2 linked regions of the Oligoflexus sp. genome follow. The protein of the gene in region 2 interacts with the protein of the main gene of each other region in a pairwise test. Links are inferred from orthologs where the notes say so. Each region holds a gene or a part of one and is shown on either strand. Other genes may lie near its edges.

The links.
Region 1: the proteins of VFO10_RS01255 (region 2) and dnaE interact in binary tests that used the Escherichia coli proteins (3 or more experiments, as listed by UniProt). The link is inferred for Oligoflexus sp. from one-to-one orthologs.

Annotation. Positions count from the first base shown.
Region 1 is NZ_DASTAT010000076.1:67,278-72,454, forward strand. Bases 1-4,178 are described here. They hold dnaE (DNA polymerase III subunit alpha), read right to left. Parts: upstream 3,804-4,178; coding sequence 201-3,803; downstream 1-200. Other genes in these bases: VFO10_RS17430 (biosynthetic peptidoglycan transglycosylase), read right to left, coding at 1-167; VFO10_RS17440 (sulfate ABC transporter substrate-binding protein), read left to right, coding at 4,019-4,178. Also shown: more of VFO10_RS17440, read left to right, coding at 4,179-5,017; sulfate ABC transporter permease subunit CysT, read left to right, coding at 5,021-5,177. UniProt on the Escherichia coli protein: DNA polymerase III is a complex, multichain enzyme responsible for most of the replicative synthesis in bacteria. This DNA polymerase also exhibits 3' to 5' exonuclease activity. The alpha chain is the DNA polymerase catalytic subunit.
Region 2 is NZ_DASTAT010000010.1:33,885-38,683, forward strand. The notes cover bases 857-3,656. They hold VFO10_RS01255 (aminotransferase class I/II-fold pyridoxal phosphate-dependent enzyme), read right to left. Parts: upstream 2,948-3,656; coding sequence 1,766-2,947; downstream 857-1,765. Other genes in these bases: hisS (histidine--tRNA ligase), read left to right, coding at 857-1,050; lspA (signal peptidase II), read left to right, coding at 1,119-1,769; VFO10_RS01260 (hypothetical protein), read right to left, coding at 3,032-3,493. Outside these bases: more of hisS, read left to right, coding at 1-856; VFO10_RS01265 (DedA family protein), read left to right, coding at 3,675-4,361; VFO10_RS01270 (ammonium transporter), read left to right, coding at 4,593-4,799. UniProt on the Escherichia coli protein: Shows aminotransferase activity with methionine and histidine as substrates, and to a lesser extent also with phenylalanine.

The sequences.
Region 1 (5,177 bases), on a different replicon or contig from region 2:
AAAGTCTGGGGGCCGGATTTGGGCCAGCGGACGACGAAGACAGGGCCTTTTTTCAACTCCCACACCGGCGGCGTCAGGAGCGCGAGCGTCACGAGCCCAAGGACGAACAATACCCCGAGCGCAGCGAAGAGGTTTCGCGGAAATCGCTTGAAGGATTGTAAATCCATCCACCGGGCTCCTTGAGGGTAAGGCGCTGAAGTTCAGGCATACTGCAGACTCACACCCTCACGCTTCAGACTGAACAGCGATTGACAGACGCTGTCATTCAAATCAATGCCCAAACGTTCAGGCTTGATTCTAACCTGCGCCTTCTCAAAAGCCAATTCCAGAGCGAGCGGGGTGGTGCCAGGATTTTCCTGGATCATATCCTGCAGACGCTGCAAAAGGCGCTGCTGCCGCTTCAGAGCCCTGGGATCCATTTCCAACTGGCTCGACAGCTGAATGACCGCTTTTTTCACCGCGGTCCGGCGGGTCTGCTGCAGAGGCTCCAGGCCACTGACGCGGACATTTATACTTACGCCATCGAAACCCTGCTGAATGCTGAGTTTCACCAGGACCATCGAACCGGGCTCGGGCCTTGGCACATCGGCCGGCAGATCGTTTTCAAAGGACACGGCCTCCCAGCTGCCGGTTTCGTCCTCGATCTGGAAATAATGCATCTTCTTGCCGGTTTTGGTCAGGCGTTCTGATGTTCCATTGAGGAGCGCTACGACATGCACATCTTTTTTCCCGATGTTCTTCGGAATATCGCCGACGCGCAGCTGACCAAAACGTTTCGCGTCCATGGCAAAGCATTCCGCAGGGTGGCCACTCAGGAAGACGCCGAGGAGTTTTTTCTCCTTGTGCAGCCATTCGATCGGCGACAGCGACGTCTCCGCATCGGCCGCAGCCTCTTCCCAGTCGGCAAGCTGCGCCTGCTTCGGATCATCATCGAACTCATCAAAGAGCAGTCTTTGACCCTGATTCCTGGCGGAATGATGAGCCTCGGAGTAGCGGACCATTTCGGCCAGAAGACCCATGAGGGTGGCGCGCGATTTGCCGAAGCCATCCAGGGCACCGCCTTGAATCAAAAGTTCGAGGGTTTTCTTGCCGACCTGCCGTAGGTCCACGCGTTTCGCAAGGTCCGTCAACGAATGGAATTTGCCGCCGCGGTCCCGTTCCTTGATGATGGCTTCGATCGACGAGCCACCAATCCCTTTTATCGCAGCCAAACCAAAGCCGATGGCCTTGACTTTCGGCACATCGAATTCAAGATAGCTGCGGTTGATGTCGGGCGGGAAGATCTGGAATTTCAGACGCCGGCATTCCTCGATATAGCGGACGAGCTTATCGGTGTTGTCCAAATCGCAGGTCATGATCGCGGCCATGAACTGTTCGGGGAAGAAGGTTTTCAGATAAGCCGTCTGATAACTCACAAGGCCGTAAGCGGCGGAGTGAGACTTGTTAAAGCCGTAAGCGGCGAACTTCGCCATCAGCTCGAAGATTTCATCGGCGAGTTTTTCGTCGATGTTGTTTTCCTTGCTTCCTGACAGGAAGCGGGATTTCTGCTTGGCCATTTCCTCGGGCTTTTTCTTACCCATGGCGCGGCGCAAGAGATCCGCTTCACCGAGCGAGTAGTTCGCCATGGTCGCGGCGATTTTCTGCACCTGCTCCTGGTACAGAATGATCCCGTAAGTATCGGAGAGGATGCCTTCGAGCGACGCATGCGGATATTCGATTTCCTGACGTCCATGCTTACGTTCGATGAAGTCATCCACCATGCCCGATCCCAGAGGACCTGGACGGAAGAGCGCCACGACAGCGATCACGTCTTCGAAGCGGCTCGGTTTCAGCTTTCTGAGAAGGGCCTGCATGCCCGAACTTTCAAGCTGGAAGATACCGACCGAGTGAGCCGAGGAGATGACGTCGTACACCTCTTTGCGCTCAAGGTCGATGGTGTCGATATTGAATTTCGAATCCTTGCTCGCGCGGATCAGTTTCACCGCGCGCTGGATCACTGTCAGAGTCTTCAAACCGAGGAAGTCGAATTTCACAAGGCCGACTTTCTCGGCGTTTTTCATTTCATACTGCGTGATCAAGGATCCATCAGGAGCCTTGTACACGGGAACGAGGTTCGACATGCCGCCGTCGGCGATCACGACACCTGCAGCGTGAACCGAGGTGTGGCGGCTCAGGCCTTCGATCTTCAGGGCGAGGTCGAGCATCTTTTGAATGTTCTCGTCCTTCCTGCCTTCCTCCAGGATGCGCGGCTCGCGGGCCAGAGCGTCCTTGAGCTTAATATCCAATTCATTGGGAATGAGCTTGGCAATCCTGTCGACCTTGCCGTAACCGATTTCCAGGACGCGGCCGACGTCGCGCAGCGCGGCTTTCGCCTTCATTTTACCGAAGGTTGTAATCTGGGCCACGTTATCGGCGCCGTATTTTTTCGTAACGTATTTGATCACCTCGTCCCGGCGGTCCTGGCAGAAGTCGACGTCAAAGTCGGGCATCGACACACGCTCAGGGTTCAGGAAGCGTTCGAAGATGAGGTTGAAACGCAAAGGGTCAAGGTCGGTGATACGAAGGGCCCAGGCGGCCACCGAACCGGCACCCGAACCCCGGCCTGGTCCGACGGGAATATCATTGTCCTTGGCCCAGTTGATGAAGTCCTGGACTATGAGGAAGTAACCGGGAAAGCCCATCGAGATGATGACTTCGGTTTCATATTCAAGGCGTTTCCAGTATTCCTGCTCGCGTTCCGGTGTCAGGGACTTGCCATAAAGAACGCGGATGGTTTTGATCCGCTCTTCCAGGCCTTCCTTGGCCAGGCGCCGGAGAGCGTCGGCTTCGGATTCACCGCTGGGCAGTTCAAAGCGCGGCAGGAAATATTCGCCGAACTTGAGTTCGAGTTGGCAAAGATCCGCGATTTTTTTCTGATTGGCCAAAGCCTCCGGCCAGGCGCCGTAGCGGGCTTCCATCTCGTCATTATCGAAGACATGGAATTCCGCAGTCTGAATTCGATTGCGGAGGTGCCGCATGGTCAATTCATTTTTGATGCCTGTGAGCACGGCATGCGCTTCGGAATCCTCGGGATTCAGATAATGCGCATCCGAGGTCGCGACGATATCAAGCCCATAATGCTTCGCAGCCGCAACCAAAAGAGGCAGCATCCGCTTCTGCTGCGGGATATTGTTATCGATCAGTTCAATGAAATAACCGTCCTCACCGAAGATGGAACGCATGAGCGCCACATGATCGTTGAGCGCCGTCACGATCGGAGCCAGCTCGTCACTCGGTGCCTTCAGTTCCGCTATGGGATCACGACTGTGCTGTGTGAGCATTTCCATGAGGCAGCCGAACTCTCCGCGGAGACAGCTCGACATCGCGACAAGGTCCTGGCTCATGCTTTTCAGATGCTCTTCCTTGACAGTGGGAATCGCATCCGATTCCGAGGCATTCAGATAGGCGGAACTCACCACGCGGCAAAGGCTGTGATAGCCGACTTTGGAACGAGCCAGCACCACAAGGTGGAAGGCATCCATGTTCCGCACGCGGTTGAAACCGTTCTTGCTGAGTTCGCGGGTGGCGGCTACGCCTTCCCAATAAAGCTCGGTCCCCAGAATGGGTTTGATGCCGTTGTCCTTGCATTTGCCATAGAACTCAATGGCCCCGAACATATTGCCATGATCGGTGAGGGCAACGGCGGTGTGCCCAAGCTTTTTCGCTTTTTTCACAAGGTCGCCGATCCCGATGGCACCATCGAGCAGCGAGTATTCACTGTGGACATGGAGTTGTACGTAGTTATTCGTCGAGCTGGCGTCCAATGGGCTTTCCTCGGAATGGTGGGAACGACTCCCGATTATACCTGTATGGGTCCATACAGCAAGGCGCAGGAACGGCCAGACCAGGTCCTTGTGACCTCATCGCGGGGCTACTCTTTGGTCATATCCAGATTTGGAATAAGCTTCCAAGAATTACTTCGTTCAGTGCCCCGGGCCGGGTCGTTAGGATGCCCCCTGACACATCAGGGAGGTTTGTCATGCGCCTGCGAAAGTACCTTACAAGTTTTCTCTCCGGTACGCTGCTCATTTCCAGCCTGGCCCAGGGCAAAGCCTTGCTCAATGTGTCCTACGATCCCACGCGGGAGCTTTATAAAGATATCAACCACGAATTCACCGCAGCCTGGAAAAGCAAGACCGGCGAGGATCTGGATGTTCGCCAGTCCCATGGCGGATCCGGCAAGCAGGCCCGGGCCATCATGGATGGTTTGGATGCCGACGTGGCGACTCTGGCTCTGTCCTATGACATAGATGCCATGGTGGATCGCGGACTGGTGGCTCCTGACTGGCAAAAAAGACTTGGGGAACGATCCGCACCCTATACCTCGACCATCGTGTTCCTGGTTCGCAAGGGGAACCCGAAAGGGATCAAGGATTGGAATGATCTTGTGAAACCCGGCATTGCCGTCGTGACGCCGAACCCCAAGACAAGTGGCGGTGCCCGTTGGAATTACCTGGCGGCCTGGGGTTATGCCCTGAAACAACCCGGAGGGAATGACGCCAAGGCCCAGGAATTTGTGCGCGCGCTTTATCAGAATGTGAAGGTGCTGGATGCCGGGGCGCGTGGGGCAACGACCACTTTTGCGGAAAGGCGCATCGGGGATGTGCTGCTGACCTGGGAAAATGAAGCGTTTCTGGCGCTCAAGGAACTCGGGAAGGATAAGTTTGAACTGATCACGCCGAGTGTTTCAATCCTGGCCGAACCGTCCGTGGCTGTTGTGGATAAAGTTGTGGATAAAAAAGGAACGCGGAAACAGGCCGAGGCTTATCTTCAGTATCTTTACACAGATAAGGCCCAGGACATCGTCGCTCAGCATGGTTTCCGTCCGCGGTCCGCGGCGGCTCAGAAAAAATATGAGGCCACGTTCAGACCGATCAAGTTCTTTACCATAGATGAACTCTTTGGGGGTTGGCGTGCAGCCCAAAAGAAGCACTTTGATGATGGCGGGACTTTTGACCAGATTCATGGCGTGGGCTGAACGATGACCACTGCTGCCAAGACACGATCCATCGTCCCCGGGTTTCGCCTCACGTTAGGCGTGACCCTTTTTTATTTGGTCCTGATGGTGGTTATTCCGCTGGCTGGACTGGTGTTTAAAACGTCAACTTTGAGCTGGGATCAGCTGTGGCGAACAGTCA
Region 2 (4,799 bases):
TATTCCGAACTCGTGTTCCCCTTTAAAAAAGTGCAGATCGGCAATTCGTGGCGCGGCGAGAAACCTCAGAAGGGCCGTTACCGCGAATTCTGCCAGGCGGATCTGGATATCATTGGCGTCGATTCGCTGGCGGCGGATGTGGAAGTGCTGTCGTGCATCATGAGCAACCTCGTCGAGCTGGTGCCCGGTGCGTTCACGATGGCCATCGGTCATCGCATTATTCTGTCCGCTCTTATCAAAGCCTGTCTGCCCCAGCTGGTGGCCGGCGGTGAAAATCGAACGTTGATCGCCCTCGATAAGCTCGCGAAAATCGGCGAGCCCGCGGTCAAAGACCTTATTCTGCAGATCGAAGGCTCGGAGGCTTCAGGCGCCGATCGCCTTCTGAAAGTTTTGCAGGGACGTGATGCCTCGGGTCAAACCGATTTGAATCCGGTGAAGGAACTGCTTGCGGGAACACCCGCCCTGCAGGAGATCAAGCGACTCGAAGAGACCGCCGGACTTTTGCAAAAGCTTTATCAAAACACCAAGGCCAAAGTTCGGGTGGACCTCAGCATTGCCCGCGGCCTTGGTTACTATACGGGGATTGTCTTTGAAACCACGATTGATGGGCTGGATGGTTTCGGTTCCATCTCGTCAGGTGGACGTTACAACGGCCTCGTCTCGCGTTTTTCCACCCAGGAACTGGCAGGAGTGGGCGGATCCATCGGCGTCGATCGCCTGCTGGCCGCTCTGGAGCAGCTTGGCCTGGCTGATGATAAAACCCGCCGTGGTGTATTCATCGCACTGGCCGGTGAAGAGGGTCGGAGCTACGGATTTCAGTTGCTCGCGGAACTGCGCGCGGCGGGAGTCCTGGCCGACATTGCTCTGAAGGAAGGCAAACTCGGCAATCAGTTCAAGTTTGCTGACAAGCGCCAGTACCAGTACGTTCTGACTCTGGGCGGGGATGAGGTGGCCAGTAAAACAGTCAGCATCAAGGATCTCGCCAGCGGTCAGGAAAGAAAGTCCGTGCCTTGGGTCGACGCCTTTACAGAGCTTTCGCAGCTCAGCTGAGCTTGCGCCGCCGGGTGATGATAGGATAACTTGAAATATCGGGTTCTCAACACAAGGAATTCTCTCAGATGGCTATGACGATGTCTTTTCTGAAAACGGTCCGTGGCAAACAGATCGCGGCCGCTCTGGTGCTTATATTTTTGTCGACCATCGCCATCGATCAGGTCACCAAGCGTCATGCTCAGAACAGCCTGATGACTTACTCCCATCCCACGAACCTCGATATCCACAAAAGCCGAACCGTTCCTGTGGCGTCTGTGGGGCGTCCTGAAGCGCCCTATGAAGAGAACGCCTTTTTCATTCGCATGAATTTTCAGTATGAGCGGAACCGCGGCGCTGCCTTCAGCATGCTGTCGAACCTTCCCGACAACATTCGGGTGCCATTCTTTTATCTCGTGACCTTGATCTGCGTGGTCTACATTTCCTTTTACCTGCGCACCCTGCCGATCAACTTTCACCTGACCCGTTTCGGTCTGGTCATGATCCTGGCGGGTGCCATCGGTAACTTCATCGACCGCATCATTCAGGGTTACGTCATCGACTTTGTTTCCGTGGGCTGGAATATTTTCGGCTGGCGGCATGACTTCGCGGTCTTCAACGTCGCGGATATCGCCATCAACGTCGGCATCATCGCCTTCATCCTGGAAATGATCCTGCGTCGCAAGCCTTTGATTGCGGACTTTGACAGTCCGCCTGAAACCGTGATCGTGAAAAGTTAAGTGCGTTCGGCCAGGGCTCGCGGCAGTCGTTCCGCGAGTCGACGGCCAGCTTCCTCCAGAGTCTCCACTTCCTTGCAAAACGCAAAGCGCACGAGTCGCAGATTCTTCCGCGCGTTCTCCGCATCCAAATAAAAACTCGAAATCGGCAGGCAGGCCACACCCACTTTTTCCGTCAGCCAGGCCGCGAATTCCATATCTGGAATATCCTGGATCTGACTGTAGTCCGCGGTGATGAAGTAGGTGCCTTCCGGCGCTTTGCAGGTGAAGCCATGTTTTCGAAGGATGCCGAGGAGCGTATCGCGACGCCGCGTATACTGCTCGCGGAAATCCAGATAATAGTCCTGCCCCAGCTGATAGGCCGCGATCATGCCAGCCTGCAGCGGTGTGGCGGAACAGAAGACGGTGTACTGATGCGGGATGCGGATGAGTTCCGTTAATTTTTTATCGGCGAAGGTGAAACCCACCTTCCAGCCGGTCAGGCTAAAGGTCTTGGCCGTCGAGGAAATGGTGATCGTGCGGTCCCGCATGCCGTTCAAACGCGCGATCGGCAGATGCCGCGCCGGCGTGAAAAACAGCTCTTCATAGACTTCATCGGTGATCACGATAAGATTTTTTTCCTGGGCCAGGTCGGCGAGACTTTGCAGTTCCTGACGATTGAAGACCTTGCCGCTCGGATTATGCGGACTGTTGAGCAGCAGAACCCTGGTTCGGCTCGTCACGGCTGCGCGCAGTTCATCGACGGAAAACGACCAGTCCGGGGCGCGCAGGGGAACTGTTTTCAAAACAGCACCAGCCATGGCAGTGGCAGCGGGATAGCAATCAAAGAAGGGTTCAAAGGTCAGGACTTCATCCCCGGGTCCGCATAGGCCCATAATGCAGCAGAAGATGGCTTCCGTGGCTCCTGAGAAAACGGTGACCTCGCCGGCGAAGTCGTAGGTGAGCCCGTACTGCTCGGCCTGTCTTTTGGCGAGCTGTCGCCTTAATTCTCCGAGCCCCGTGCTGGGGGCGTACTGATTGAAGTTCCCCCGGATTGCCTGAATGGCTGCTTCCTTGATAGCCGCGGGTCCATCAAAATCGGGAAAGCCTTGAGCCAGGTTTACAGCCTGATGCGCGGCAGCCATCTGGGACATTTTGGAGAAGATCGAACTGGAAAAAGCCTGCCAACGCGATGCGAGCATGAGACGTCCTGGGCAAGGGTTGAGCGAGCGGGTGACCGGACCCGCCCCTCAGTGTCCCGAAAAACAAGCGGCGGCGCAAGAGACTCAACGCAGGGAGTAGTAATGGAGCTGCAGGAAGTCTTTCAGCATATCGACGATCTGCGAACCGTGAAAATTCGCCATACGGAATTTGTGGCAGTCACGATCATAGCCGATATCAATCTTTTGGTTGCCCTGAACGACCGTGAAGAGCAGCTCAGGGATGTCCGCACAGAAGGGCTGACCTTCATCCGTGTCCACCAGCTCCGCGCTGCTGATCGACTGAATGTCCTTCAGCATGGCGGCAGTCAGTTCCTTGCCCATGCGCAGGAGCACCCGACGCTCGACCGAGGGCGTGGGCACATACTTTTGTATTTCCACGATCACAGTCCCATTCTGTTCGATCGTGATGGACGAGGACGGGCAGGTGCCGGGGCAGAATCCGCCCGATTGCTTCAAAAAGGCCACGGGCTTCGCGCTTGCGACCGATGCCATAAGGAAAGCGGTGAGGAGGAGGAAGTGTTTCATGGGTTTCATCCTTTGTTCAAAATGTGAAAGCTTTCTCGCTCCTGGTATAACCAAAAGCGAGAAGGCTGCCTAAACCGAAAATTATTTATGCCAGGCCATTCGTGCCAGACTGAACCATCGCTTGGTGGGAAGAACCCATGATAAGCTTTCGGTTTATTTGCCCCTACGGAAAGCGAGGCCTATGGATATCTTAATCGAATGGATCAGGCAGTTTATTGACATCATCCTGCACATGGACCTGCACCTGAACAACTGGATCACGTTCATGGGACCATGGATCTATGTTCTGGTGTTTATGGTTATCTTCAGTGAGACAGGTCTGGTCGTGGCCCCTTTTCTTCCCGGTGATTCCTTCCTTTTCGCATTGGGCGCGATGGCCGCTGTGGAGAACGCATACCTCAGTCTTCCCATGCTGATCGTGCTCCTGTCCGTTGCGGCGATCCTGGGAGATGCCGTAAATTATCATATAGGGAAGTATCTAGGCCCCCGCGTCTTTTCCAAAGACACGGGCGTGCTTTTGAATAAGAAGCACCTGTTCGCTGCCCAGGCCTTCTATGAAAAACATGGGGGCAAGGCCATCATCATCGCCCGCTTCGCGCCGATCATCAGAACCTTCGCGCCGTTTGTGGCCGGCATTGGGCATATGCGCTACAGCCGCTTTCTGGCCTACAATATCGTCGGCGGCCTTCTTTGGGTTTGGAGCTTTCTCATAGCTGGCTTCATGTTCGGGAATATGCCGACAGTGAAAGACAACTTTCACATCGTGATCTTTGCCATCATTTTTCTCTCACTTCTGCCCGTTGCCATCGAAACATGGCGCGGTTGGAAAGAAAAACAGACCCGCGGCGCAGCACTGAACGAACGCTGAAAGCAGGACGTATAAGGGTTTCCCGCGCACCATCCTACCAAAGCGCGGGCCCACTTCCCCCATTCCTACCATTCGGTACTTTTCCAGGGGTCCTTCTGGCCTCCGTATTTTCCTTAACATGATGTTCTCGCAGCGTAATCCGGGATTCCAGAAACCTGGTATGTCTTGTGCTTTAAAGAGGCAGCTTGGACAACCACCACACGACTCGCATGAGCAAGAAGGAGAGCCTGCATGAAGACATCGGTCCCCCTCATAATTTTAGTGGCGTTAAGCCTCTTTGCGGCCTTTGTGCCCGCAACCGAACCTTTGAAAACAGGAGGCGCCATCGTTCCGGGAGATGTGGCCTGGATGCTGTGCAGCTCGGCGCTGGTTCTCTTCATGACGCCTGGTCTTTCCTTTTTCTATGGCGGCATGGTCCGCACGCGCAACGTGATCTCG